DNA from 2 places in the Rhodococcus sp. NPDC019050 genome. Region 2 is predicted to be linked to the other one. Evidence: riboswitches for the same ligand, from Rfam matches in the RefSeq annotation. Region 2 holds a riboswitch; the other holds the start of a gene.
The links. Region 2 has a riboswitch for thiamine pyrophosphate ahead of thiO (glycine oxidase ThiO). Riboswitches for the same ligand answer to the same signal wherever they lie in the genome.
Positions count from the first base shown of each region.

Region 1: another riboswitch for thiamine pyrophosphate. It lies ahead of AC0B44_RS11860 (TenA family protein); the one in region 2 lies ahead of thiO (glycine oxidase ThiO).

Region 1 covers NZ_JBVOON010000009.1:61,415-76,000, forward strand. Annotated here, with positions in the region: gene AC0B44_RS11805 (NAD(P)(+) transhydrogenase (Re/Si-specific) subunit beta) at 1-3, opposite strand, end outside; gene AC0B44_RS11810 (NAD(P) transhydrogenase subunit alpha part 2) at 1-335, opposite strand, end outside; gene AC0B44_RS11815 (Re/Si-specific NAD(P)(+) transhydrogenase subunit alpha) at 336-1,463, opposite strand; gene AC0B44_RS11820 (DUF488 domain-containing protein) at 1,713-2,075, shown strand; gene AC0B44_RS11825 (SIR2 family NAD-dependent protein deacylase) at 2,186-2,932, shown strand; gene AC0B44_RS11830 (HIT family protein) at 2,942-3,382, shown strand; gene AC0B44_RS11835 (maleylpyruvate isomerase family mycothiol-dependent enzyme) at 3,379-4,221, shown strand; gene AC0B44_RS11840 (Type 1 glutamine amidotransferase-like domain-containing protein) at 4,227-4,856, shown strand; gene AC0B44_RS11845 (GNAT family N-acetyltransferase) at 4,878-5,174, shown strand; gene AC0B44_RS11850 (carboxylesterase/lipase family protein) at 5,208-6,749, opposite strand; gene AC0B44_RS11855 (non-ribosomal peptide synthetase) at 6,839-7,204, opposite strand; TPP riboswitch at 7,289-7,387, shown strand; gene AC0B44_RS11860 (TenA family protein) at 7,380-8,093, shown strand; gene AC0B44_RS11865 (ABC transporter substrate-binding protein) at 8,090-9,103, shown strand; gene AC0B44_RS11870 (ABC transporter permease) at 9,084-9,890, shown strand; gene AC0B44_RS11875 (ABC transporter ATP-binding protein) at 9,860-10,627, shown strand; gene AC0B44_RS11880 (WS/DGAT/MGAT family O-acyltransferase) at 10,647-12,035, opposite strand; gene AC0B44_RS11885 (alpha/beta hydrolase) at 12,214-13,242, shown strand; gene AC0B44_RS11890 (T3SS (YopN, CesT) and YbjN peptide-binding chaperone 1) at 13,441-14,586, shown strand, end outside.
Region 2 covers NZ_JBVOON010000006.1:18,779-33,364, reverse strand. Annotated here, with positions in the region: gene AC0B44_RS09065 (serine/threonine-protein kinase) at 1-376, opposite strand, end outside; gene AC0B44_RS09060 (glutamate ABC transporter substrate-binding protein) at 384-1,355, opposite strand; gene AC0B44_RS09055 (hypothetical protein) at 1,352-2,704, opposite strand; gene AC0B44_RS09050 (NUDIX hydrolase) at 2,841-3,698, shown strand; gene thiE (thiamine phosphate synthase) at 3,703-4,392, opposite strand; TPP riboswitch at 4,421-4,533, shown strand; gene thiO (glycine oxidase ThiO) at 4,530-5,594, shown strand; gene thiS (sulfur carrier protein ThiS) at 5,591-5,806, shown strand; gene thiG (thiazole synthase) at 5,799-6,596, shown strand; gene AC0B44_RS09025 (ABC transporter ATP-binding protein) at 6,646-7,575, shown strand; gene AC0B44_RS09020 (ABC transporter permease) at 7,584-8,351, shown strand; partial or broken gene AC0B44_RS09015 (M20/M25/M40 family metallo-hydrolase) at 8,392-9,884, shown strand; gene thiD (bifunctional hydroxymethylpyrimidine kinase/phosphomethylpyrimidine kinase) at 9,906-10,751, opposite strand; gene AC0B44_RS09005 (GNAT family N-acetyltransferase) at 10,907-11,278, shown strand; gene AC0B44_RS09000 (exodeoxyribonuclease III) at 11,297-12,109, opposite strand; gene AC0B44_RS08995 (N-acetylglutamate synthase, CG3035 family) at 12,163-13,131, opposite strand; gene AC0B44_RS08990 (peptide deformylase) at 13,121-13,726, opposite strand; gene AC0B44_RS08985 (DUF3263 domain-containing protein) at 13,857-14,216, shown strand; gene AC0B44_RS08980 (LytR C-terminal domain-containing protein) at 14,249-14,586, shown strand, end outside.

The DNA of each region.
Region 1 (14,586 bases), on a different contig from region 2:
CATCGGGCGTCGGCTCCCTTGGTCGCGGCAGCCTTGCCGGAGTCCTTCTTGGGCTTGAACATTGCGAGCATGCGGTCGGTCACGACGAAGCCGCCGACGACGTTGAGCGTGCCGAACACGAGCGCCACGAACAAGATGACCTTGATGCTCCACGGCGCCTCGGCCGGGAGGTGGCCGAGCACCACGAGGGCGCCGAGCACGACGATGCCGTGAATGGCATTGGTGCCCGACATCAACGGGGTGTGCAGCGTGTTGGGAACTTTGGAAATCACTGCGAAACCGACGAACCCGGACAGAACCAGGATCGCGATGTTCGCCAACAGTTCGTTGTACATCTAGGGGGTCTCCTTCGAGCGGGTCACGCACGCCTCGGCGAGAATCTCGTCCGAGAAGTCCGGGGCGGGCGTGCCGTTCCCGTCGAGCATGAGTTCGAGCAATGCGGCGACGTTCTTCGAGTACAGCTCCGATGCGTGCTCGGGCATCGTCGCGGGAAGATTCAGCGGCGAGCAGATGGTCACCCCGTGCTTGACCACGGTCTGACCGGGTTCGGTGAGCTCGCAGTTGCCGCCGGTCTCGCCGGCGAGGTCGACGATGACCGAACCGGGACGCATCCCTTCCACGGCCGCGGCGGTCACCAGGCGCGGAGCGGGGCGGCCGGGCACCAGTGCGGTGGTGATGACGACGTCGAAGCCCTTGATGGCATCTTCGAGTGCCTGCTGCTGCTGCGCGCGCTCGTCGTCGCTGAGTTCACGGGCGTAGCCACCCTCACCGGCAGCGTCGATACCGAGGTCGAGCCACTGGGAACCGACGGAACGCACCTGATCTGCGACCTCGGGACGGACGTCGTAGCCGGTGGTGCGGCCCCCGAGTCGCTTGGCGGTCGCGAGTGCCTGGAGGCCTGCCACACCCACACCGAGCACCAGCACCGTGGCGGGCTTGACCGTGCCGGCCGCGGTGGTGAGCATCGGGAAGAAGCGGGTGGATTCGTTGGCGGCGACCAGCACGGCCTTGTATCCGGCGACATTGGCCTGCGACGACAGCGCGTCCATCACCTGCGCACGGGAGATGCGCGGGATGGCCTCGACGGCGTACGCCTCGACACCGGCAGCAGCGAGCGCACCGATCTGGTTGTCGGCGTTGCGCGGCGCGAGGAAACCGATGAGCCGGCGTCCCGAGCCGAGCCGGGCGATCTCCGCGTCGGTGGGTGGTGCGACCTTGACGACCACGTCGGACGACCAGGCGTCGCCGATCTGAGCGCCCGCTTCCTTGTAAGCGGCGTCGGGTATGAGGGCGCCGAGACCCGCACCGGCTTCGACGATCACGTCGAGGCCCTTGGCGATCAGCGACGGCACGATCTTCGGAACAAGCGCGACACGCCGCTCACCGCCGTGGGTTTCACGAACCACGCCGACGGTCGGACGGCGGTGCGCTCCGCTCCCCGTATTCGATCCTTCGGTACTCAATTTCTCTGACTCCTGCGTCGATGAAGTGCGCGGCGCCGCGATCGGCGGCGAGATGTGCGTGCGATCGGGCCATGTGACGGCCTGCACTCGTGGTGACTCTATGCAGGCCTACCGGGACGGCACGCGACCTGCAACTTGCACGAATCGTCTGAATCGAGTCCGAACAGCAAGATGATGCAAGAATGTGTCACACCTCACTTCACAAGCTTGCCGCAATTACTGTGAGCGCGAGAAGCGAAAGGAAACGCCATGCCACACCGCACGGTCACCGTGGAGCGGGTTTACGACCACCCGGGCGACGAGGTGCCGTTCCGGGTCCTCGTGGACCGCCTCTGGCCGCGAGGCCTCCGGCGGGACGCCTTCCACTACGACGAATGGGCCCAGAACCTCGCGCCGTCGACCGATCTCCGCAAGTGGTATTCACACGACACGTCCCTGTTCACCGAGTTCCGCGAGCGCTACCGCGAAGAACTGGCGTCGCCCGCGGCGAGCGACGCCATCGCCCGTCTCGACGAGCGGGCGGACGGGCGGGCGCTCGTGCTTCTCACCGCCACGCGGGACGTCGAACACAGCGGCGCCCGGGTGCTCGCCGATTATCTGAGGGAACACTGACGCATCCGAGGGAACACTGAGGTATCTGGAGGAACACTGAGGTATCTGGAGGAACACTGACGGAAAGAAGAACGGCCCGGCGGCCGGGGCACTCTTCTACTCTTTGCTCCATGAATGTTCCCGCCGCGGTTCTCGACCTCACCCGAGGCGCACGCCGCGTAGCGGTGCTCACGGGCGCCGGAATGTCCGCCGAGAGCGGCGTGCCCACCTTCCGCGACGCGCAGACGGGTTTGTGGGAGAACTTCGACGCTGCCACCCTCGCAACCCCCGAGGCCTGGAACGCAGATCCGGACGCGGTGTGGGCGTGGTACCAGTGGCGGGTCGCGCTCGTACGCCGCGTCGCTCCCAACGCCGGGCATCACGCGCTCGCCGAATGGGGACGCACCGCAAAGGTCGCGATCGTGACCCAGAACGTCGACGACCTGCACGAGCGCGCCGGCAGCACCGTTCTCGCACACCTCCACGGCAGCCTCTTCGATCCGCGGTGCAGCAGTTGCGAGCTCCCGATGGACCTCCCCGAGCCGCCGAGCGAACCCGTGGCTCGCCTCGCGCCCCCGACGTGCGCGTCATGCGGCGGCGCCGGACGGCCCGGTGTCGTGTGGTTCGGCGAGATGCTGCCCCGTCAACCCTGGGACGCTGCGGTCGCAGCGTTGCGCGTCGCGGACGTCCTGCTGGTCGTCGGTACGTCCGGGGTCGTGTATCCGGCGGCGGAGCTGCCCGAACTGGCGGCCCGCTACGGCGTCCCGGTGGTCGAGATCAACCCCCAGGACACCGAGTTGTCCTCTCGGGTCGAGGCGGTGTGGCGGACCACCGCAGCAAAGGGGCTTCCGGGTCTGGTGGGGCAGCGGGGACGTTAGAGTGACGCGATGAGTTCCTGTGTGTTCTGCGACATAGTGGCCGGTTCCGCACCGGCCGCGCGGGTTTACGAGGACGACGACGTGGTCGCGTTCCTCGACGCCCGCCCGGTTGCGCGGGGACACCTGCTCGTCGTACCGCGTGAGCACGTCTCCCGGCTCGAGCACCTCGACCCCGAACTCGGTGCGTCGATGTTCCGCGCCGGACATCGTCTCGCGCGTGCACTCAGCCGCTCGGATCTCACCACCGACGGCACCAACCTGGTACTCAACGACGGCCGGGCTGCGTTCCAGGCCGTTTTCCATACGCACCTGCACGTACTTCCCCGCAAGAAGGGTGACCTTATTCGACTCGGCCTCGGCCTGGTCCGCCGGCGAGCCCAGAATCCGGACGCCACCGCGGCGGCAATTCGCGCAGGACTCGACCGTCTCGCCTCCGAGGAGAACTCATGACGTCACCACCGGGCAGCACCGCAATCGACTTTCCCGTCGACACCATCCGGCCTCTCCTGCTCGAGGAGTTCGCGGTGATCGACTCGCTCCTGGCCGCTCTGGACAGCGACGGATGGTTCACGCCCACCAATCTTCCGGGCTGGACGGTCAAGGACATCGTCGCTCACCTGATCGGCACCGAGTCGATGCTGGCCGGGATCGAGGCGCCGCACGTGAACATCGACGTGCACGCGCTCGCCCACGTGCGCAACGAGATCGGTGCTTTCAACGAACACTGGGTCGAGTCGCTGCGTGGAACGCCCGGTTCCGAGGTGCTCGCGCAGTATCGGCGGATAGTCGCTCATCGCACCGAGCAACTGTCGGCGATGACGCAGGCGGATTTCGAGGCGCCCGCGGACACGCCGGTGGGCCGGGCGACCTACGGACGCTTCATGCGCATCCGCATCTTCGATTGCTGGCTCCACGAACTCGACATCCGGGATGCGATCGGCGCGCCCGGCGACGAAGGTGGTCGGCGCGGCGAACTGGGTTCCGCCGAAATCTTCGGTGCGGTGCCGTTCGTGTTCGGCAAACTCGGTAAGGCACCCGATGGAGCGCGCATCACCCTCGAACTGAGCGGCCCGCTCGCCCGCACCGTCCACGTGGAGGTGGACGGGCGCGCCGCAGCGGTACCCGAGTTGTCCGGCCCCGCCACGACGACGATCGCGATGGACTCGAGTCTGTTCGTGCGACTGGCGGGTGGGCGGGTGCGCGCAGTCGACCGACTCGACGAGATCACGCTCGGCGGCGATACCGCCGTCGGGCGACGCCTCGTCGAGAACCTCGCCTTCACCATCTGATCCCCGTGCGACTGTTCCTCTCGTCGTACCGGCTCGGGTCCGACCCGTCGAAGTTCCTGCGCGTCGTCGGCCCTCCGGGCCGCATCGCCGTGATCGCCAACGCGGCCGACGCGTGGCCGCCGGCCGCCCGCCGCTCCGCGGTCACGAGCGAGATGGAACCGCTTCGCTCCCGGGGATTCGTGCCCGAGGAGACCGATCTGCGCGATCACCTCGACGACCCCGACTCCCTGCGCACCCGGCTGCGCGAGTTCGCGTCGGTGTGGGTGCGCGGAGGGAACACGTTCGTGTTGCGCGCACAGTTCGCGCGGAGCGGCGCAGACGCGGTGCTCACCGATCTCGTCGGCAGCAACGAACTGGCGTACGCCGGCTACAGCGCCGGTGCCTGTGTGGTGACCCCGTCGCTGCGGGGGATCGAGTTCTCCGACGATCCGGAGGAGGTGCGCACCACATGCGGAACGGAGGTCGTCTGGGATGGTCTGGGATGGATCGATCACGCCATCGTTCCGCACGCCGGCGCGTCCGCACTGACCGACGACGGCATCGAGAAAAGCCTGCGGTACATGCGCGACAACGCAATTCCCTTCGTCGCATTGACGGACGACGACGCGCTCGTCGTGGAAACCGACCCGCGGTGACTCCGGCGGTACGGTGAGAACATGACACAGCACACCGAGTCCGGCAGCACCGACACCCGTGTCGAGCATCTGCCCGAGCAGTCCCGCTTCGCGCTGTACCTGGGCGACACCCTCGCCGCGTACGCCGACTATTCGCAGCGTGGCGACCTGCGCGACTTCGACCACACCGTCACCGACCCGAACTTCCGGGGCCGGGGGCTCGCCGCAGACATCGTGCGGTTCGCCCTCGACGAGACCCGCAAGGAAGGCCTGAAGATCGGGACGTCGTGCTCGTACGTCGAGAAGTTCGTCGCGGAGCACCCCGAATATCGCAACTGACCGTCCGGGCGCCGCACCCGGACGGTCCGGTGGTCAGTTGAAGCCCATCACCTGACTGCCCCATGCCTGCCGCAACGCACCGTCCGGGTCGGCCACGACGGAGTCCTGCACGTCGAGCAGCAGCGTCAGCCTGTGCTCCGGCTCGTAGGGCGGCCAGTGCGCGGATCCGTCCAGCGCCGCCGGCACACCGTGGTGCGCGAACGCCAGCCACCGCCGCCGGATACGTCCCGCCACCTCCGACGCCGCCTTCCTGCCGCCCAACCAGAACGTGGGGTCCCGCCCGAGCGTTCCGAAATTACCGAACACATACGGCAATTCGGTGGCGTGGCCCGCACCGATCCGCGCTGCGCGCAGGATCGGAGTTGCATGGTCGAAGCGATACACCCATGTCGGAGAGTGCACGCTGTGCGCCTCGGCAACCCAGACCACCGGCATCCGGAAGCCCGCGTCACCCGAGAGTGCGAGCGCACCACTGGTTTTCGTGAGGTCCGGGTATGCCGCGACGATCTCAGCGAGCCGGTCCGGTTCGAGGTCGGGTCGGTCTTCGGCGAGCGCTTTGAACATTGCCTGAATGGCGGTGTCGTTGACGGGCATCAGCGGCGACTTCATGAACCTGAAGATCGACGGTTCGTCCTTGTTGGAGCCGATGATGAGCGGAATGCGGTGCGACAGACCCTTCTGGAACGCGGCGACCGGATACTTCGGCACCAGATCGCGGTCGACGACGGGCGTCATCGCCAATGTGCCGGGCACCTTCGTCGGCACTTCGCCGACGAGGATTTCCGACGCCTCGACGAGCGTGTCGGCAGGCATCGTGAGCAACTCTCCGACGCGGGATCGGGGTAGTTCGAGGATCTCGAGGAACCGCTCGGCCACCATGGCGGCGCGTTCGCGCCCGTAGACGGAGGTAGCGGGCGGCGATTGCGCAATGGCCTTGTGGAAGAGGCCTTCCGCGCGAGGAACCGTCATGAGGGTGGTGACGGAACCGCCTCCGGAGGATTCCCCGAACAACGTGACGTCGCCGGGATCGCCGCCGAAGTCGGCGATACAGTCCCGCACCCACTCGAGTGCTGCGATCTGGTCGCGCAGACCGACATTGCTCTCGAACGTCGTCTCATCCGTCGAGAACGACGACAGGTCGAGAAAGCCGAGCGGCCCGAGGCGATAGTTGAGGGTGACCACCACGACGTCGCCGGTCTCGCACAGCACGCGGCCGTCGTAGATCTTCTGTCCCGAGTAGCCCATCACGTAGGCGCCGCCGTGGATCCACACCATCACGGGCCGCGCGGTGCCGTCCGGTTCGGGCGCCCACACGTTGAGCGAGAGGCAGTCCTCCCCCATCGTCATACCCGGTTCGATGCGGATGGGGCTCTGCCGGCTCTGCGGAGCAATCGGCCCGTACCTGTCGCACTCGAGCACACCCTTCCAGGGGCGGGGCGGTTCGGGCGAGCGGAACCGCCCGGCTCCTCCGGTGGGAGCAGCGTAGGGGATGCCCTTCCACGAGAAGACCGAGCCGTCGCGGTAGCCGCGGACCTGCCCGTACTTGCAGCCGACGGTGAGGGTTGCAGTGTCCACATGACCTCCCGGTGAACCGATCAGTCGCCAACGTACCAACCATCAGGACGTGGGCAGACCGACTCGGACGAGACCGGATCGGCGGGAGATCAGGACGCGGACGCCTGAGGGCAACACCACCGGTGCTCGACGAGCGAGCGGATCAACTCGTCGAGAGCACCGCGGAGTTCTCCGGTCTGCGTCTCGGACAGCTCGGGCAGGACCGTGGCCAGCGCGATGGGGACGAGCGATGCGGGACCGAGCAGCACGCCCATCGCCGCATCGAGGGCCACGACCTCACGATGCAGTTCGGCGTAGGTGACCACCACGGGCCCTCGCGTCAGCGCCACCCCGTCCGGTTCGCACTGCACCGCATCGGCGAGCATTCGAGGGAGTTCTTCCATTGCAGGCCAAGTGGTTTCGAGCTGGTACACATCCCCGCCTTCGTCGAACGGTCGTTCCGGTCCCACTAACATACAGACAGTTTGGTCCGAATTGAGTGGAATGCCGATGAGCAGGCAGGGGGCTCCGGGACGCCCACCGGTAGTGCTATCGTCGCGGAGACCGACACGGGGTGCTCCGCGAAATTGCGGGGCTGAGAACACACCCGTCGAACCTGATCAGGTAATTCTGACGAAGGGATGTTTCGGCATGACCCTGCCTGCGTGCAGTACCTCGGCTACCACCCGTTTCACCGACACCTTGTGGGAACGAACCCGCACCCTCCGCGCCGCCATCGACGACCTCGAGTTCCTGCGCCGGCTGGGAGACGGCACCCTTCCGCTCGGCGCATTCCGCGTCTACATCGAACAGGACACGCTGTACCTCGCCGGATACTCGAAGGCGCTGGCGCTGCTGTCCGCCAAATCGCCCGACCCCGGCACCGGTGCGTTCTGGGCGACCAGCGCAGCCACCGCGGCCGCCGAGGAAGCCGTTCTCCACCGCAATCTGCTCACCGGCGGGGTGCTGCCCCCGGCGACCGGTCCCGTCGCACACTCCCCCGCCTGCCTGGGTTACGTGTCGTACCTGACCGCGACCGTCGCCACCGAGCCGTATCCGGTCGGCGCCGCAGCGGTCCTGCCCTGTTTCTGGATCTACGCCGAGGTGGCCCGAGACCTCGCGGAGCGGGCCGCGGACGTGCTCTCCTCCGATCCCGCGCACCCGTACGCGCAGTGGGTGTCCGCATACGACGACGAGGCCTTCCGGGCGTCGGTTGCGACGGCACGCGAACTCGTGGACGCCGCTGGGGCAACGGCCACCGACACCGACCGCGCGGCGATGATCGAGGCATTCACCATCGCCACCCGCTACGAACTGATGTTCTGGGCCGACGCGCTCGTCACCCGGCCGTGGCCGGTCGCATGAGGATCGGGCACCGCATCGCGATACTGCTCGTCGCACTTGCCGCGGTCGCCACCGTTCCCGCGTGTGCGAACGACTCCGCCTCGGGCGACACCATCCGGTTCGCCCTCGACTGGACACCCAACACCAACCACACCGGGCTCTACGTGGCGATCCGGGAAGGACTGTTCGAGCAGGCCGGTCTCGACGTACAGATCCTGCCGTACAACAACACCACACCGGACCTCCTGGTCGACTCCGGCAATGCCGAGTTCGGCATCTCGACGCACTCGCAGGCGACCTTCTCCCGCGCCGCAGGGTCGGACACCGTCACCGTCCTGGCGCCCCTCCAGCACCGCGCCACCGCCATCGGGGTGCGGGCGGACCGGGCCGACCTCCGATCCCCCCGGGATCTCGACGGTCGCACCTACGCGGGCTTCGGCGACCCCGGCGACAACGAGACCCTGCGCCAGGTCATCCGCAACGACGGCGGCACAGGCGATTTCGAATCGGTCGTGCTCGGCACCTCCGCCTACGAGGCCGTGTACTCCGGTACCGCCGACTTCACCGTCTCCTACGTCGCGTGGGAGGGTCTCGAGGCCGAACACCGCGGACTCCCCATGCGATATTTCGCGCCGACGGACTACGGATTTCCCGATGCCTACTCGATCGTCGTCGACGGCAACGCGACCTGGCTCGCGGACCATCCCGACCGCGCCCGGGCGTTCGTCGGGGCCATGCAGCAGGGCTACCGGATCGCGGCAGACGATCCTCGGCGCGGCGCCCAGGCCCTGATCGATGCCAACCCCGGCGTCTTCACCGACGAAGAACTCGTGTTCGAAAGCCAGCAGATGCTGTCCACCGACTACATGCGCGACGAGAACGGCGCGGTCTGCACCCTCGATCTCGAGCGGTGGTCCGGGTATTCGAGATTCCTGTTCGAGGCGGGACTGCTCGCCGGACCGGACGGCGCGACGCTCACCGAGGAACCGGACTGGTCGGAGTACTTCACCGATGCGTACCTCGTTCCCTGAGAAGCAGGGCCACACAGCGGTGTCCCGTCGTCTGCGCGCGCTGCTGCCTGCCGTCGGGGTCGCGGTGCTCCTCGTCGGCGCGTGGGAGTGGTACGTGCGGGCGAGCGGTATCCGTCCGCAGGTCCTCCCGGCCCCGAGTCGTGTTCTCGCGCAGGGGTGGGATCATCGCGCCGATCTCGCGGGTCATGCCGCCACGACCCTGCAGGTCACGCTCGCCGGGTTCGCGGTGTCCCTCGTCGTCTCGTGGATCCTGGCGGTCACCGTGGACTTCTCACCGACTCTGCGGCGCGCGTTCGTGCCGCTGTTCGTGGTCTCCCAGACCCTCCCGATCATCGCGATCGCGCCGCTGATGATCATCTGGTTCGGATTCGGACTGCTTCCCAAGATCCTCGTCGTCGCGCTCGCCACGTTCTTCCCGATGACGATCGGATTGATCGAGGGTTTCGCGGCGGCCGACCGCGAGGCGGGGGCACTGCTGCGGAGCATGGGTGCCGGTCGCCGGCAGGAGTTCCGCTACGTGCGCCTGCCTTCCGCGCTTCCCCGGTTCTTCACGTCGCTGCGCATCGGCATCACGTACGCCGTAGTCGGAGCGGTGTTCGCCGAATATGTCGGCGCCACCTCGGGTCTGGGGATCTACATGGCGACCCAGAAGAACTCGTTCCGCACCGATCTGGTGCTCGCCGCGGTCGCGGTCACCGCCGCCGTCTCCCTGCTGCTGTACGTACTGACGTATGCCGCCGAAAGGGTGGTCGCACCATGGGCACTGTCCCCGGAGCCCCGGTCGTGAGCGCGGTGTCGGTGACGGGACTGCACCGATCGTTCGGCGGCAACACCGTCCTCGACGGGATCGACTTCGAGGTCGCTGCAGGAGAATTCGTGTCCGTGATCGGGCCCAGCGGGTCGGGCAAATCCACCCTGTTCGGGTTGATCGCCGGACTCGACACTCCCGACGCCGGTGCCGTCACCGTCGGCGGAGCGCCCGCAGCACCCGGCCGGGCGGCGTTGATGCCGCAGAAGGATCTCCTGTTTCCGTGGCGCACCGTGCTCGACAACTGCTCTCTCGGTCTCGAAGTCCAGGGCACACCGAGACGGCAGGCCCGCGAGCGCGCACGCCGGTTGTTTCCCGCCTTCGGCCTCTCCGGGTTCGAGCAGGCGCGACCGGCCCAGTTGTCGGGCGGGATGCGGCAACGCGCAGCACTGGCCCGCACCGTGCTGCAAGGACGCGACGTGCTGCTTCTCGACGAACCGTTCGGTGCTCTCGACTCGCTCACCCGCACCGACATGCAACTCTGGCTCCAGGACGTGCGGATGCGCGATCGATGGACGGTACTGATGATCACCCACGACGTCCGCGAAGCCGTCCTGCTCTCCGACCGGGTACTCGTTCTCTCAGCCCGGCCGGCAACGATCCGTCACGAGGTGCGAGTCCCGCTTCCGCGCCCCCGGTCCCTCCGGACACTCACCGAGCCCGCGTTCGTCGACGTGGAGCGCGAACTGGTGTCGGTGCTGCACGAACATCGCTGAGACCGGACGGGGAGCGGCCTCACTCCGGGACGAGCGCGTGCTCGAGATCGGTGAGCGACTGCTCGAGGTGCCCGAGCAGGTGCTGCAGGCTCGGGAGTGTGCGCCGGCAACCGACGATTCCGACGTCGAGCGAGCCGGCGGTGGTGGTGACCGTGATGTTCAGCGCCTGCCCGTCGAGCACGACCGACGTCGGGTACACCCCGTCCAAACGGGAACCCTTCCAGTACAAGGGCTCTCGCGGTCCCGGCACGTTCGAGATGATGAGGTTGAACGGGGGCGGCGCCACCCTCACGAATCCCGGTACGGGTGCGAGGCCGAGCGGAGCCACGTTGGCCGCCGACCACACCAGCGCCTCGATCGGCGTCAGCCCCTTGAACAGAGCCTTTCCTTCGCCCATCGACGCACGGATCACCCGGAGTCGTTCGGCCGGGTCGGGGGAATCGGTGCCGAGGTTGCAGAGCGTCACCCCGACCGAGTTGCCACCCGCATCCATCTGATCGGCAGCCCGCAGGGAGACCGGCACCATCGCCACGAGAGGGCCCTCGGGCAGCGCGTCGAGTTCGAGCAGAAACGCACGGAGAGCGCCCGAACACATCGCCAGTACGACGTCGTTGAAACTCGCGTCCGCGGCGTCGTGCACACGGGCGATGCGGTCGAGAGGCCACGACTGCGACGCGAACCGCCGCGCACCGCCGATCGGGACGTTGAAGATCGATCGAGGTGCCTCGAACGGGAGTGCCACGCTGCGCTGCCCCAGGACCGTCCGGGCCACCCGCCACACCCCCGCAGCGGCCTCGACGGCGTCTCCGGCCAACCCTCGGGCCGACGCGAGAACGGCGGCCGGGAGGGGCGCCAGACCGTTGCCCGGCGCGTCGGGCACACGGGCCGGCCGCCGGGTGCGCTCCGGCAGGTTCCACGGGACACGTGCCTCGTCGGAGTCCGGATCGGGGTCCAGGGTGCGATGCAGGAGACGAAGTCCCGTCACACCGTCCATCAACGAATGGTGCAGTTTCGTATACACCGCGAACCGTCCGCCTTCGACACCTTCGACGAGGTACATCTCCCACAGCGGACGGTGACGGTCGAGGAGCGTGCCGTGCAACCGGGAGACCAGCGCGAACAGGTCGGTCGACCGCCCGGACGCCGGGAGCGCCGAGTGCCGTACGTGGTATTCGAGGTCCACCTCGTCGTCGACGGACCACCAGAGGTAGCCCAGGCTGGACACCGGGTCCCCGGGCCGCTTGCGGAACACCTCGTCGACCACCTCGGTCTCGAGGAACTGCGTGTACAGGTCGGACACGTAATCCGGCCCCGCGCCCTCCGGTGGGGTGAACACTTCGAGCGATCCCACGTGCATCGGATGCTCTCGGGATTCGGCGAGCAAGAAGATCGAATCTGTCACGGGCATGATCCCCACCGGCTGGGCCCCCATCATCGCAACCTTTTGGTAACGCGTATCACACCGCATCGTACGTCCGGCGTACCCTCGAAATTCGGGGGTTCGCACGTTTCGATCCGGACGCGCGGCTCCCCCGGCACCGCGGCGAGAGGTATTGCCACAGGTGCAGCGGTACAAGGAGGTACCGGTGATGTGTAGTGCAGTGCCGGACGTGCCGGTATCGAGCGCGTCGGTGTCGAGCGACCGGGAGACGGCATCGCCGTTCCCGCGCGCGAATCCGCTCGTGCAGGAATTCGCCGGAGTGAGCTTGCAGTCGAGGGCGCTGTCGATGTCCGTGCGGCGCACCATCCGGCCGTTCATCGAGGCGTGGGCGGTCGCCCCTTCCCTTCCGTGGCCGGCCCCGCTCGTCGACCGGGCTGCCTTCTCGATTCGCCCGGTTCGCGGAACCCGGCGCCATCGCGTCCGGTTGACCGAATGCGGAGCGGAGTTCCTGTACACCCGCAACGCGGGCGAGCAGCAGGCGATTCTCTACCTTCACGGCGGGGCCTTCGTGTGCTGTGGCCTGGCGACCCACCGCAATCTCGTCTCCCGGATCTCGGCATCGTCCCAGGCACCCGTGCTGGCAGTCGAGTACCGGATGCTTCCCCGCCACCCCATCCGGCGGGCGGTCGAGGACGGGATCTCGGGTCTGCGCTGGCTCGTCGCCCACGGCTATCCCGTCGAACGGATCGTCGTGGCCGGAGACTCCGCCGGCGGTTTCCTCACCTTCGCGGTGGCACACGAGGCACTGCGCCTCGGGCTCGGCCGGGTGGCCGGAACCGTCGCGTTGTCGCCGCTCACCGACCTCGACCCGCTCGGCAAGATGGAGCACGCCAATTCGTACCGGTGCGCGCTGTTCCCGCGACGAGCGGTCCCGGCACTGCTCACGCTCGTCCGCCGCGCCGAACGACGCGGAGGCGACGGGTACGAACCGGTGTCCTCGCCCGTCGACCTCGGCCTCGCGGGCATGCCTCCGGCTCTGATCCAGACCGGCTCGGAAGAGATGGTCTACACCGACGCCGTACTGATGGGCGAGCGCCTCGCGGCGGCGGGGGTTCCCGCGCAGGTGCAGGTGTGGGAGAAACAGATCCACGTGTTCCAGGCGGCCGCGGGGACCGTGCCCGAGGGCGGCCGGGCGATTTCCGAGATCGGACGGTTCGTCCGCTCCCTCGCCTGACGATCCGGGCACACCCGCCGGTCGTTGCCTACCCCGGTGGCGGTGTGCGCCCGTGTAGGGAATCGTGTGCTGCCGGACCCGTCCGGCTCCGTCTCTGCGCTCGGTCCGGTGTGCCGCGCACGGTGTCGGTGGGGGCGACTAGTGTTTTTTGGCACGGGTCGAAGCCCTGAGAAGGGACCGGAGCAAGGAAGGGGGCCGATGATGACCGAGGCGCACAACCGGTTCGACCGCGATGTGGACCTGGCCTGGCGTGCATTCCGCGCGCGGCTGGCCGACCATGTCGCCGCGATGCAGGACGGTGACGGCCTGGTGCTCGAGCCGCTCGCCGAGGATTCGGCCGGGCCTGCGGGGCCCTGCGTCCAGTTCTATGCGTGGAACGACGACCAGGTGCGCTGCGAGGTGCCGTCCAACAGCCACCTCGCGCACGACCGCCGGTTACGCCCGGAAGACGAAGCTCTGCTGCTCGATCTGGGCCTCAACGCTCCGTCCCGTGGCGCGGACGATCCCGAGGACGGTGGCTCCCCCGCGTTCTGGATCGACCGGCCGCTGTCGTGGGCCGATCAGCTCGCAGAACTCTCGGTTCGTGCGCTTCGCGAGGTGTGGGGAGTACCGCATCCGCTGTTCCTGCGGTCCGAGACCTTCGGCGCCGGCCGCACACCGGAGTTCGAGCCTCCCGGCCCCCGGCCCGAGATCCGCCCGGCCGCACATCCCCAGCTTGCCGTCGAGCCTGTGAGCGAGGAGCACATCCGCGAGCTGATCGAATCCACCGTGCAGGACCGCATCGGTGAGTGCCCTGCCTGGGACGAGGACGGCGATCTGATTCTCAAGATCGACGGTGTTCTGGTCTTCGTCGGAGTCGGGCCGGGTGGCGCCACGGTCGACCTGTTCGCGCCGATCGTCCACTCCATCACCGGCCGCACGCGCGCCGCCGAAGTGGTGTCCGATCTCAATCGCCGCTGGCCCCACCTCAAATTCGTTCTCGTCGACGACCGCGTCGCGGTGGTGAACCACTTGCCCGCATCTCCGTTCGTGCCCACGCATCTGGTGTCCGCACTCGACGGGCTGGCGCAGTTCCTCGAGACCGTCGACAACGGGTTCGCCTCCCACGTCGGCGGAATGCTGTTGCGCGAGCAGGAACCCGACCACGAGTGTGTCCCCGAATCGTTCGAGGATCCGCCGTGGACGCCCGAGGCCGAAGAGGACCTGCCCCTGCCGTTGCTGGCGCTCCGCGACTTCCACCTCGACGGCCGGGTCGAGATCCCCGTCAAGACGGTTGCGGCGATCGGAGACTGGGAAGCCGAGCAGTTGCGCCAGTTCCTCGACATGAGCAACGAGCAGCAGGTC
Region 2 (14,586 bases):
GAGTGAACGAGTAGGGCGATCCACAGTGCGGGCACGTGCCGGTCGCCGGCGCCGGCCCGGACGGGGTGGTGCGGCCCACCGGTTCCCCGCACTTCCAGCAGAACCGTTTGCCCTCGGCGACATGCGGATTGCGCAGAACGGCTTGCATCGGATCCTGCGGGGCGGCGACCGGGACATCGACGAGCCCTGCGATCCGGCGACGTCCGGTGGCGCGCGTCCGGCTGCGGCGGCTCGCCGTCCGCTGCGAGGGGACCGATCGCTCGGACGGGCCGGTGACCGGCAGCGGGGCCCGTTGCGTGCCCTGGCCCGGTGCCGTGTCGCCCGGCGCGTTCGCCGCAGCGGCTTCGGCGTCGTCGGGCGTGCGGTTACCGGACATCACTTCCTCAATCCACGTACGTGGGGGCCGGAGGCTCCGGCGCAGGCCCCAATACCGAAAGGTACCTGTCGTACAACTCGGTCCACGTGCCGTCGGCGCGGATACGCTCGAGCGTGCCGTTGACGAAGCGGACGAGATCGTCGTTACCGCGGGTGATGCCGATTCCGTACGACTCCGTGCCGAGCGATTCACCGACGACTTCGAGGTACGGGTCCTGGGCGGCGAAACCCGCGAGGATCGTGTCGTCGGTGCTCACGGCGTCGACCTGCCCCTGCTGCAGAACGACGAGGCAGTCCGCCCACGACGGGACCGTCAGAATCGGGGCGGAGGGCTGCACGTTGCGCATCCGTTCCAGCGACGTGGTGCCGTCGACGATGCACACCCGTCGCCCGACGAGATCCGAGACATCGCGTATGCCGGAATTCCTCACCACCAGCACTCGCTGGTCTGCACGCAGGTACGTCGTCGAGAAATCCACCAGTTCGCGTCGCGCACACGTGATGCTCATCGTCTTCGCGACGATGTCGACCGTCGAACTCTGCAGCGCCTCCTCACGTTCCGCGGAACTGAGGATCCGGAAATCGACGAGGTCGGGGTTGCCCAGGAGATCACGGGCGATTTCGCGAGCGATGTCGACGTCGAATCCGGTGATCTCCCCCGTCGCGGGGTCGCGATAACTGAGCAGGTTGCTCCCGGCGTCGAGTCCGACGATCAGGCGTCCCCGCGCGCGGATCGCGTCGAGGGTCGGCCCGGTGGTGACGCCGTCCGGACGCAGACTCGCGGTGGGGTCACCGCAGGACGGGGAGGCCGGTGATCCGGCAGACGGGTCGGCGATTTCGGCACCCTCCGGAAGCGGAAAGGTGTTCTCGCTCGTCTCGACCACGGATGTCGCAGCGGGAGGCTGGGTGGCACATGCGGACAGCACTGCCGCGACAGCGCAGAGTGCAACGCAGAGTACGGATGCGCGCCGGACGATCATTGGTACTCCTTGATCCGTCGCCACAGACCGATACCTGTGCCCGCGAGCGCGACGACCACCAGGATCACCGCCGCGGGCACGAGCCCGGACAACGTACGCGAAGCACGCGATTCGTTGTCGCGGAGTTCGGCCCGGGACTCCTCGATCGCGGTCGACAGGGCATCGTCGAGCGCGGTGAACTGTGCCGCCGATTCGTCCGGTCCCGGCCCGATCGCGAGGACGACCGCCGCCGCATAATCGCCGCGCTCGAGCGCGTCCGTCGTTCGAGCATGCGAGTTGATCCACGCCTCGCGGGCGGCCTGGGCCCGGTCCACCGCCGCGGCCCCCGCGTCGCTCGTGCCGGGCCCGCCGTACCGCTCGAGAAGATCGCCGAGGCGGGTGATCCTCTCCTCGTACGTCCCGTCGTACGCGCTGGTGATGTGGCGCTGGGCGAGCAGCAGCGTTTCGGCGGTGCGCGACTGCTGGGCGAGGATCCGGCTCTCCGTGAGGACGGCGAGAGGTTCGGCGCCCTGTTCGAGCGCACGTGCCGTCGCACCGGAGGACACCAACCCCGCGACCAGCAACCAGATGAGCAACGACCCGGCGCCCGCGCTGGCCACGAGCAACCCGGGGTTGAACGTGCGGCGGGTCTTGCGGCTGACGAGAACGTGGACCGCGACGAGCGCGGCGACGGTCACGAGCAACAGTCCGATCGCCACCCACGGGGGCCGGACCGCCGCGCGCTGGGTGGCCTCCACCGCGGCGACACCTTCGGTCTGAAGCTCCTGGGCCGCGGGAAGCAACACCGATTGCATCATGTACGACGCCTCGGCGAGATACGCGGAGCCGACCGGATTGCCGATGCGGGAGTTCGTGCGCGCAGTCTCGATCAGCCCGGTGTAGACCGGCAGCATTCGCCCGATCTCGGTGAGGTTCCGGGTGCTGTCGGCATCGTTCGCGGTCAGACCGGTCGCTGCGACCACCAGATGGTCGGAGGCCTCGGCGACCGCTGAGAGATAGCGTTCCCGGACGTCGGCCGGCTCGATCCCACCCGAGATGAAGCCGGTCACGGCGGCGGCGTCCGCGACGGACAGCGCGCTGTACAGATTCTGCGAGGCGTTCGCGAGAGGCTCGATGGTCGCGAGCAATCGGCCGTGGGTGTCCTGACGCGCATCCACGAGCTGCACTGTCACCACACAGGACGCGACGAGCAGGAACGCGAGCACACCCGCGAGGACCACGAAGAGGACGGGAGTGGTCCGGAGCATGCCCCGCCACCGGGCCGCGCGCACAACCGGATTCTTCCGATCCTCGGTACGCTTGGCGTGGCTCTCGACCGGCAGGATAGTGGGGGTCAGGCGAATATCCACCGCATAACCCTCCTTCTCGAGGTTGCCAGTTTGTGGAGCATATAAGCAGTACGCGAAAGAATGTTGCCGACCACGGACACGGGATCTCGGTGCCCCGACCACCTCCGTGACGGCCGGGAGCAGGGAGACGGACACGATGCGCGGTGACGGGGACGGCTGGGCCGTCGGGCCCGACGGTGACAAGCGGTGGGGGCGGCACGGTGCCGCCGGATTGCTGCTGCGCGCGCCGCTCCCCGACGGGACACCCGCGGTTCTCCTCCAGCACCGCGCGGCCTGGAGCCATCAGGGCGGAACGTGGGCGCTGCCCGGCGGTGCCCGCGACTCGCACGAGAGCACGGTCGACGCGGCGGTCCGCGAAGCCCACGAGGAAGCCGGTATCGAGGTGGCCGCACTCGCCGTCCGCGCCGTGCGTATCACCTCCGGGACGACCGACGGCTGGACCTACACCACGGTGGTCGCCGATGCCGCCGCGCCGCTCGCGACCACCCTCAACGGGGAGAGCACGGAACTGCGGTGGGTGCCCGAACACCAGGTCGAGGAGATGCCGTTGCACGCCGGTTTCGCCGAAGCCTGGCCGGCGCTGCGCACCCGGCCCGTCCGGATGTTCCTCGACACCGCCAACGTCCTCGGTTCGACCGGCCCGACGGGCTGGTGGCGGGATCGTCCGGGCGCGACCACTGCTCTGCTGGCAGATCTCGCGGCGGCGCTCCCTCGCACCGTCGAGCTTCCGGACGGTCTGTTCGGATGGGTACCGCGGGTCGAGGTGGTCCTCGAAGGAGCTGCCCGCGCGGCGACGACGGACGACGCCCGCATCCCCGTGCACACCGCGGACGGCAGCGGCGACGACGAACTGGCCCGCCTCGCGGCAAGCACCGCGACCGCGGTCGATCCTTCGGTGACGGTCGTGGTGACCGCCGATCGCGGGTTGCGAGACAGGCTGCCGGACGACGCGGTGGCACTGCCCCCGTCGGCCGTGCTGGCCTGGCTCCGATAGGTCGCTACTCGGGCAGCGCGGCCTTCAACGCGGCGGCGGCGGCGCGCGGATCGGGGGCCTCGGTGATCGCCCGCACGACCGCGATCCGGGTGGCGCCCGCCTCGAGCACCTGCGGGAGACGTTCGAGGTCGATGCCACCGATCGCGAACCAGGGCCTGCGGGGATGCGAGTTGTGGACCTCCCGGAGCACGGTCAGGCCGGCAGCGGGACGTCCCGGTTTGGTCGGGGTGTCCCACACCGGACCCGACGCGAAGTAGTCGACGCCTTCCTCCATGTCGGCCAGCGACGCCTGGCCACGGGTCCCCGTCGAGCGACCGATCACGATGTCGTCGCCGAGGATGCTCCGCGCGTGCTCGACCGGCAGGTCGCCCTGGCCGAGGTGCAGAATGTCGGCCCCGGCAGCGAGCGCGATGTCTGCCCGGTCGTTGACCGCGAGCAGCGCACCGTGCCGCGCGCACGCGTCGGCCAGGATCGAGAGGGCGGCGAGTTCGTCGCGAGCCTCGAGCCGCCCGAACTTCTTCTCACCCGCCGAACCCTTGTCACGCAACTGGACGATGTCGACACCGCCGCTCAGCGCCTCGTCGATGAATCGGGCGAGGTCGCCGGTGTCGCGACGAGCGTCGGTGCACAGATACAGCCGGGCAGTCGCGAGACGGGCGCGAGGATCGGGATGGTTGCCGCGGTAGGTGGTCACGGTCAAGACGGTAACCTCTCGGGTAGACGAGATACGACACGGGAGTCCCGAGGTACACGGGGCTGAGAGGGGGCCTGCCGGCCCCGACCGTTATGACCTGAACCGGATCATGCCGGCGCAGGGAGTGAGGTGGACCGATGACAACAGTGGCAGTCGTGGGTGGCGGCGTGATCGGCCTGTCGATCGCGTGGCGCGCGGCCCGCTCGGGATACACCGTCACCGTCCACGACCCCGATCCCGGCGCGGGTGCGTCCTGGGTGGCCGGCGGCATGCTCGCTCCGCTGTCGGAGGGGTGGCCCGGCGAAGGTGACGTCCTCGAACTCGGTGCCGCGTCGCTTCAACGATGGTCGCGGTTCGCCGCGCTCCTGCGCGACGAGACCGGCGCCGACCTGGTGACCTCCACGGCCTCCATGACCGTCGCTCTCGACGCGGCAGACGCCGCGGACCTGCGCACGGTCGCCGAATGGGTGCAGGCACAGGGACACGAGATGCGGGTGCTCTCCCGCGCCGAAGTGCGCGAACTCGAACCGTCGCTGGGACCGCGCATCCGGCTCGGGTTGCTGGCATCTGCGGAACTGTCCGTGGACAACCGGGCTCTCGTCGTCGCGCTTCGCGGTGCGGCCGCCGACGCCGGTGTCCGGTTCTCCGCGGCGCCGGTCGCCGACCTCACCGATCTCGCTGACGACCGCGTGATTCTCGCTGCCGGGTCCGCGTCGTCGCGGCTGTGGCCGGGACTGCCGGTGCGGCCCGTCAAGGGCGAGATCCTGCGGTTGCGGATGCGTCCCGGTGCGACTCCTCTGCCGCAGCGCACGATTCGGGGCAGCATCCACGGCCGGCCCGCCTATCTCGTGCCGCGACGCGACGGTCTCGTCGTCGGTGCCACCCAGTACGAGGCGGCGGACACCCAGGTGACCGTCGCGGGAGTGCGGGACCTGATCGCCGACGCCGAGGCGCTGCTGCCCGCGATCGGCGAATACGAACTGCACGAGGCGAGCGCGGGGCTGCGTCCCATGACGCCGGACAACCTGCCCTTGATCGGCCGGTTGTCGGAGCGGGTGATCGCCGCGACCGGGCACGGCCGCAACGGTGTGCTGCTCACGCCGCTCACCGTCGACGCGGTGCTCGCAGAGTTGTCCGAAGATCCCTTGACCGAGGTGAAGTCCGCTTCCCCTCGACGATTCACGGAAGTGAGTGCGCAATGACGAAGAGTGTCGGCGTCGGTATCACCGTCAACGGCGAGGACAAGGAATTCGCGGTCGCACCGACGATGGCGGAGCTTCTGGCGGACATGGGGTTGCCGGAGAAGGGCATCGCGGTCGCTGTCGACGGTGTGGTGTTCCCGCGCAGTCGCTGGGCCGAGCAGGTCCCCGCAGGCGCCCGCATCGAGATCCTCACGGCGGTCCAGGGTGGGTGAGTTCCACGGGGGTGCGTCCGGTGATCCGGCGGACCTGCCGCCGTTGACCATCGCGGGTCGTTCCTTCGGGTCGCGTCTGATCACCGGAACCGGCGGGGCTTCGAGCCTGTCGGCGCTCGAGGAGTCGCTGGTCGCCTCCGGTACCGAACTGACGACGGTCGCGATGCGACGGGTGGACGCGACATCGGGCACCGGCGTGCTCGATCTGGTGCGCCGCCTGGGGATCGCGCTGCTGCCGAACACCGCCGGCTGCCGCGGCGCGAACGAGGCGGTGCTCACCGCCCAACTCGGTCGCGAGGCACTCGAAACCGACTGGGTCAAGCTCGAAGTCATCGCCGACGAACGCACCCTGCTACCCGACGCGATCGAGTTGGTCGCGGCGGCAGAGCAACTCGTGGACGACGGCTTCGTGGTGCTGCCGTACACCACCGACGACCCCGTGCTCGCCCGTCGTCTCGAGGACATCGGTTGTGCCGCGGTGATGCCGCTCGGCTCTCCCATCGGGACGGGGCTGGGCATTGCGAACCCGCATCACATCGAGATGATCGTCGAGGCCGCCGGGGTGCCGGTGATCCTCGACGCCGGTATCGGCACCGCATCCGACGCTGCGCTCGCGATGGAATTGGGTTGCGACGCGGTGCTGCTCGCTACCGCCGTCACACGCGCGAAGGACCCTGCGCTGATGGCTTCGGCGATGCGGCACGCGGTCGAGGCGGGCTTCCGCGCGCGACATGCCGGCCGCATCCCGAAACGATTCTGGGCACAGGCATCGTCACCTCTCGAGCCCTGACACGGGGCGGCAGCTGCACAGATGATCGTGATCGGGCAGAGTAGGGCCCATGATCGAAGTGACCGGACTGACGAAGACCTTCGGGTCCACTACCGCGGTCGACGATGTGACGTTCACGGTCCGCCCGGGAATTGTCACCGGATTTCTCGGGCCCAACGGCGCCGGGAAATCGACGACGATGCGCATGATCCTGGGGCTGGACCGGCCGACGTCGGGCAGCGCCCTCATCGGCGGCAAGCCGTACCGGAGTCTGACGCGGCCCCTGCAGACGGTGGGCGCACTCCTCGACGCCAAATGGGTCCACCCCAACCGGACGGCGCGCGCGCACCTGCGGTGGATGGCGGCGGCCAACGGGCTGCCCGCCTCGCGCGTGGACGAGGTGCTGCGCCAGGTCGGCCTGACCGAGGTCGCCGGAAAACGCGCCGGGGGCTTCTCCCTCGGCATGTCGCAACGGCTCGGTCTCGCCGCGGCGTTGCTGGGTGATCCGCAGGTCCTGCTCTTCGACGAACCCGTCAACGGGCTCGACCCCGAGGGCATCATGTGGATCCGGCGTTTCATGCACGCGCTGGCCGCTGAGGGCCGGACCGTGCTGGTGTCGAGCCACCTGCTGTCGGAGATGGCGCAGACCGCCGACCATCTGATCGTCATCGGGCGGGGACGCCTGATCGCCGACACCTCGGTGAAGGACTTCGTCGACCGTGCCTCCGAGTCGGTCGTCGTGGTGCGCAGCCCGTCGGCGGACGAGTTGCGCGGTGCGCTCACCGAGCGCGGGCACACCGTCCGCGAGGAGGACGGTGCGCTGCTGGTGGCAGGTGTGGGCATCGCGGAGATCGGTGAACTCGCCGCGTCGCGCTCGATCGTGCTGCACGAACTGTCCAGCCGTAACGCGTCCCTAGAGGACGCATTCATGAAACTTACCGGTGGAGACGTGGAGTTCCACGGCAGCGGAATCGACGACGTCATGAAAGGCGGACTGTGATGGCCGTGCTGGACACTTTGCGGGCGGAACGTATCAAGCTCACCTCGGTGCAATCGCCGCTGTGGTGCACCGTGGCGATCATCGCGCTCGGGCTGGGACTGTCCGCGATTCTCGGATCGGTCGCCCGCAGTTCGCTGACCATGCAGGACGAAGTGGGGCAGTTCTATCCCACCGTCGACGTCGCGGTCAGCGGGATCACCGGCTTCGGCGTGTTGGTGCTGATGATCCTGGCGGCTTTGTCGGTCACCAGCGAGTACCGGTTCGGGGTCATTCGCACGACCTTCCAGGCCACTCCCAACCGGACGTTGCTTCTCATCGTCAAAGCGGGATTGATCGGGGTGCTGGGCGCGATCCTCACGGGCGTCCTCGGTATCGCATCGTTCCTGCTGGCGAAGGCCCTTGCGGGACCGGATGCGGGACGCGAACTCGTCCTCAGTGGTGAGGCGGCATGGCGGGCGCTCTACGGCATTCCGATCTATGCGTTCTTCTGTGTCGTGCTCGCGGTGGGTGTGGGCACATTGCTGCGCCAGTCCGCCGGGACGATCGCCCTGCTGCTCCTGTGGCCTCTGCTGATCGAGTCGTTGTTCGGACTGTTCGGATCGGTCGGGCGGGAGATCCAGCCGTTCCTGCCGTTCGCCAACGCCAACAACTTCCTCAGCCTGGAACAGGGCATCGAATTCCACTGGGGACCATGGGGTTCCATGATCTATTTCGCGGTCTTCACCGTGGTGGTGTTCGCGCTGTCGCTGGTGGTGGTGAACAGGCGCGACGCCTGACCGACGCGCGCGGTCGTAGTCGGTGGATTACCCTCTGGCCATGATGCGGGGACTGTGGGGGCAGGCGGGGGCGGCGATCGTGGTTGCGCTGGCGCTGGTGACGGGATGTGCGGCGGAAGGCAATTCGCAAAGCGTCGAACCCGACGGGTCGGGGGAGTCTTCCCTCGACCCGTCCGCGTTCGCGGACACGGTGCAGATCGACGCGGTCACGGCACATCTGACCGAACTCGAACGGATCGCCGGCGAGCACGACGGCAACCGCGCGCTCGGAACCTCCGGGTACGACGCGAGTGTGGACTATGTCGCGGGCCTGCTCCGCGACTCCGGATTCGACGTGCAGACACCCGAATTCGAGGTGAACGCATTCGAGGTGGTGACGGAGAGCCTCGATGCGGGCGGCCGCTCCCGGACGTGCGCGCACTGGGCTTCTCGCCGTCGACCGGGCCGGACGGACTGACCGCACGGCCCGTGCGGGTTCCGGCCGACGAGACGCCCGGGTGCGAGCCGGAGGACTACGACGGCGTCGAAGGAGTTGCCGGATCGGTGGTGCTCGTCGACCGCGGTGCGTGCACCTTCACGGTGAAGGAGCAGGTCGCCGCGGATCGCGGAGCGGCGGCACTGCTGGTCGTCAACAACGAAGACGGACCGCTCGCCGACGCAGGACTGTCCGAAGGCGACGATCCGCGAATCCCCGTGGGCGGACTGGCCACCGCGGACGCCGACACGGTCGCGCAGGCACCGACGCTCACACTCGTCCTCGACACCACGATCGAGAGTCGCACGTCGCGCAATGTGATCGCCGAGACCACCACCGGATCGTCCGACAACGTGGTGGTCGTCGGCGCGCACCTCGACAGCGTGCCGGAGGGGCCGGGCATCAACGACAACGGCACCGGGGTCGCAGCGGTGCTCGAAACCGCCCGGCAACTCGGTGCGGACCCGGCCGTCACGAACAAGGTGCGCTTCGCGTTCTGGGGTGCGGAAGAAGTCGGGCTCGTCGGGTCCACCCGGTACGTCGAAGGATTGTCCGACGACGAACGTCGCGCCATCGCGTTGTACCTCAACTTCGACATGCTCGGCTCCCCCAATCCTGGGTACCTCGTCTTCGACGGCGACGACTCCGACGGCGAGGGAGAAGGACCGGGACCGGAGGGCTCGGCCGGGATCGAGCGGACGTTCGCCCGATTCTTCGACGAACGTGGCATCGCCGTCTCCGGCACCGACTTCGACGGCAGGTCCGACTACGGGCCGTTCGTCGCCGCCGGTATTCCCGCCGGCGGTGTGTTCAGCGGGGCCGACGAGGTCAAGAGCGACGAACAGGCCGAACTGTGGGGTGGTACGGCCGGGGAGACCTTCGATCCGAACTACCACACCGCGCAGGACGACACCGCGAACGTGGACCGCGCCGCGCTAGCCGCGGCCGCCGCGGCGGTGGGCTACGGCACGGCGTTCTACGCGCAGTCGGTCGAAGGGCCGGACGGAGTGCCCGTCGGCGACGCGCGAGTGCAGGCACGCGCGCCCTTCACCGAGTGACGACGATCCACGCGGGGGAGGTCACTTCTCCTGAAGTCGCCACAAGGGATTGACCGGTCCGTGGCCGTGCCCCAGGTCGTAGGACCATTCGAGACACTTGGTGATCCATTCCTTCGCGAACGCCACCGCGTCGGGCACCGAACGGCCGTGCGCGAGGGCGGAGGCGATCGCGGCGGCCAGCGTGTCGCCACCGCCGTGGTCGTTGCCCGTGTCGATCCGGGGAGTGCTGAATTCCAGGAAGCGGTCGCCGTCGAACAGCAGATCGGTGCTCGCCGAGGACGTGCGCAGATGCCCGCCCTTGACGATGGACCACTGCGCGCCGAGCGCGTGGAGTGCTTCGGCCGCGCGTCGTGCCGACGGGTCGTCCACGACCTCGATCCCGGTGATGAGGCGGATCTCGTCGAGGTTGGGGGTGACGACGGTGGCCCGCGGGATCAGCACGGTGCGGATCGCGTCGAGAGCGTCGGCGTGGACCAGCGGGTCGCCGTGCATCGAGGCGCACACCGGATCGACGACGAGCGGTACCGGCAGTCCACGTCCGATACCCACCTCGGTGCACACCTCGGCGACGGCCTCGATGATCGCGGTGGAGGCGAGCATCCCGGTCTTGGCGGCGGAGACACCGATGTCGGTGACGACGCACCGGACCTGCGCGGCGACGGTCTCCGGAGGGATCTCGTGAAACCCTTCGACTCCGACCGAGTTCTGAACCGTGACGGCGGCGACGGCGACACAGGCGTGCACGCCGCACATCGCCATGGTGCGGGAGTCGGCCTGGATTCCGGCGCCTCCGCCGGAGTCGGTGCCTGCGATGGTGAGCGCGCGAACCGGGGTTTCACCGGCACGTGACAAGGGCAGAAGTTCCACGCGCTCACCCTACCGAGGCTGTGGAGACTCACCCCCGGCAGCGGCTCCGAGGCGGGCGCGTCACGAAAAGGCGGGAGCCGCGAAGTTCTGTCAGGAACGTGTTCTATAGTGTTCCAGGTCACAGTTCGATCAGGAAAAGCCGCTTGGAGATGCTCTTGGACACCAGTACGCCGAGCGCCGATGTGTCCGACAATGCCGATCAGAACCGCTTCGAGTTGCGGCTCAACGGAGATCTCGTCGGCATACTCGGCTACTACGACACCAACTGTCCCTCCGGAGTGCCCGGTCCGTGCGATCCGATCGTGGACTTCATGCACACCGTGATCGTGGAGGACTTCGGTCACCGCGGACTCGCGGCCGTCCTCGTGGGCGGCTCCCTCGATATCGCCCGGCGCCGCGGTTGGCGGGTCCGGCCCATCTGCACCTATGTGCAGCGCTACCTCGACTCCCACACCGGTTACGAGAACGTCGTGGTGAAGCCCGGCCCTGTCGCGCGCAGGCCGGTCGCGCGCAGGGCAGGTGCCTGACCGCGCCACCGCCCCCGGTTACGCCGTGTCGTCCGCGAGATCGACGATGACGGGCGCGTGGTCGCTCGCGCCCTTGCCCTTGCGTTCGTTGCGATCGATCTCGGCGCCGGTGACCCGTGCGGCGAACGCCGGCGAACCCAGCACGAAGTCGATGCGCATGCCCTGCTTCTTGGGGAACCGCAACTGGGTGTAGTCCCAGTAGGTGTACACACCGGGACCGGGCGCGTGCGGCCGCACCACGTCGGTGAAGCCGGCTTCGGCGAACGCATCGAAGGCGTCGCGCTCGGGTCGCGACGTGTGCGTCTTACCCTCGAAGAACGCGGGATCCCAGACGTCGTCGTCGGTGGGCGCGACATTCCAGTCGCCGACCAGGGCGATCTGCTGATCAGGGTTCGCGGAGAGCCAGGTCTGGGCGTCGGCGCGAAGTTTCGCGAGCCAGTCGAGCTTGTAGGCGTAATGGGGATCGTCGAGCGCGCGGCCGTTGGGGACGTACAGGCTCCACACCCGCACGCCGCCGCACGTCGCGCCGATGGCGCGCGCTTCCAGTGCGGGCGTGATCTCGGGATCCTTCGAGAAGCCGGGCTGGTCCTCGAAGCCGATCTGCACGTCCTCCAGGCCGACGCGGGACACGATGGCGACACCGTTCCACTGGCTCAGCCCGACGTGCGCAACTTGGTATCCCAGTTCTTCGAACCGCTCGTGCGGGAACTGTTCGTCCTTGCACTTCGTCTCCTGCATGGCGAGCACATCGGTGTCCGTCCGCTGCATCCAGTCGACGATCCGGTCGGTCCGGGCCCGGACCGAGTTCACATTCCACGTTGCCAATCGCACGACCACAACTCTAGGCGAGGGGTCCGACGGCGATCGGACCCGATCTCGTCCGGCTACTCCGCCGGTTCGGTCGCGTAGGTGTAGTGGTGGTGGTCGACGAAGCCGAGTTCGCGGTACATCGCGCGTGCGCCCGCGTTCTCCTCGTGGACCTGAAGATATGCGTGGGTCGCGCCTGCTCCGCGCGCCCAGCCCAGCAGCGCGCCGCACAGCAGGGTGCCGAGGCCGTTGCGGCGGTGCTCGGGCGCGACCTCGACGGCCGACAACCCCACCCAGCGCCGGCCGTCCGGAGCGTGGGTCACCGCGGCCCGCCCGATGGCGAGAGGCGGTTGCCCGGGCGCGCCGATCCGGCCGAACCCGAGATTTCCGGCGGCGACGGCGCCTATGACCGCCCGCGCGACCGGCGGCAGCGTTCCGGCCCGGTACAGCGACAGCCACTCGTCGTCCGGTTCCGCAGTGATGCCGACGGGGACCGGTCCCTCCGGCAGGGGCACGTTGTCGAGGTCCGCGCCCATCACCACGACGCGCTCCCCGGTGGGCCAGCCCTGCGGGATCCGGGCCAGCCGGTCGGGGACGAGGAGGCGCAGCGGCAGGCCGCGGGCGGCGAACCAGTCGCGCAGGCGGGCCCGCACCTCGGGGTCGGCCGGGTCGGCAACGGTGCCCGGTTCCCCGATCGGGGACGCCGAATTCGCGCGGCCGGTGAACCCACCACCCGCTCGTACGAACCAGCCGTCGATCCAACCCTGTTCCAGCCCGGGCCATCCCGCGGCCGCAGCGTGTTCCAGCGAGCGGATCTCGGAGGTGCGGATCGGACGGGTTCCGATCGGCTTCAGGGCCACGACCGCACTCGGCGAGACCTGCACGAGCCGGTCGTCGGCGGTGCGCACCGCGACGACCGGGTCGACGGAGACGAGTTCGCCGAGCACGTCCGTCATGGGATGGCTGTACCCCGCGGGCAAGCGGTACCGCAGCACCACCCGGCTCCCGAGCGGTACTCCGGTTGCGACGGGTCCGTCAGTCGTCATCGTCGTCATCGTCGTGCCCGAACGGATCCTCGACCGTTCCGGGCAGCCACGTCAGACCGGGGACTCCCCATCCGGCGCGCTTGATGGTCTTCTTGGCGGCACGCGCGTTGCGGCCGATCAGCATGTCGACGTAGAGGAAGCCGTCGAGGTGTCCGACCTCGTGCTGCAGCATCCGCGCGAAGAAGCCGTGGCCTTCGATCTCGACGGGGTTGCCGTCGGCGTCGGTGCCGGTGACCTTGGCCCACTCGGCGCGGCCCGTCGGGAAGTTCTCGCCGGGGACCGACAGGCAACCCTCGAGGTCGTCCTCGGGGTCGGGCATGGTCTCGGGGATCTCCGAGGTCTCCAGCACCGGGTTGACGACGGCGCCGCGGCGGCGGGCCACCTTCCCGGATGCGTCCCGATCGGGGCAGTCGTAGACGAAGAGGCGCTTTGCGACGCCCACCTGATTGGCCGCGAGGCCGACCCCGTTCGCGGCATCCATCGTCTCGTACATGTCGGCGATCAACTCGGCGAGTTCGGCGGGTGATTCGGTCACCGGTTCGGTCGGGTTGTGCAGGACGGGGTCGCCGACGATGACGATCGGAAGAATGGCCATGGTGGAACAGGATAGTGCGCGACCGAGGTGCTCGGCGGGCCGGTGTGTGTCCGGCCCGCGTGGTTCAATAACGATCGGAAACACACGGGTGTAATTGTCAGCCGGGTGATTCGACGCTTCGAGGAGTGACATGGACGGCGCAGCAGCGCACGATGGGGGCCGGTCCGGTGCAGAGCCCCAGCGCACTGACGACGAGATCGTCGGCGGGGCGAATCCGAACGCGGTCGGAGACGACGGCCTGAGCCGTCGCGACCACGACGTACTGGCCTTCGAGCGGCAGTGGTGGAAATACGCCGGTGCCAAGGAAGAAGCCATCAAGGAGCTGTTCGGGCTCTCCGCAACCCGCTACTACCAGGTGCTCAACGCGCTCATCGACCGGCCGGAGGCCCTCGCCGCCGACCCCATGCTGGTCAAACGTCTCCGGCGGCTGCGTGCCAGCCGGCAGAAGGCGCGCGCCGCCCGACGCCTCGGATTCGAAACGACGCGCTAGCCGAGCGTCAGCGATCGCACCGTCGGCCAACTATGGTCGAACGCGTGAGCAGAACCGCCGAGAAATCGAACCGAGCACCCGCCAACTCGGGGCCACCCCTGCGGGCCTTGGCAATGCTGCTGATCTCCCTCGCGATCCTGTTCGCCGGGATCGGGATGGCGTCGCTCGGCGGCTCCGACGAGGACGCGGCCACCACCGCGTCGAGCAGCGAGCCCGCCGAAGCGGCCACGGAGGCGGGATCGGGCGCCGGCATGCTCGGCAGTGGCGCGGCGTCGGCAGCACCGAACGCAGCACAGACGCCCCCCGCCACGTCGCGTGCCGCCACGGCGTCGGCCACCCCCACGTCGGCGGCCGCCGCGCCCGCGACCCC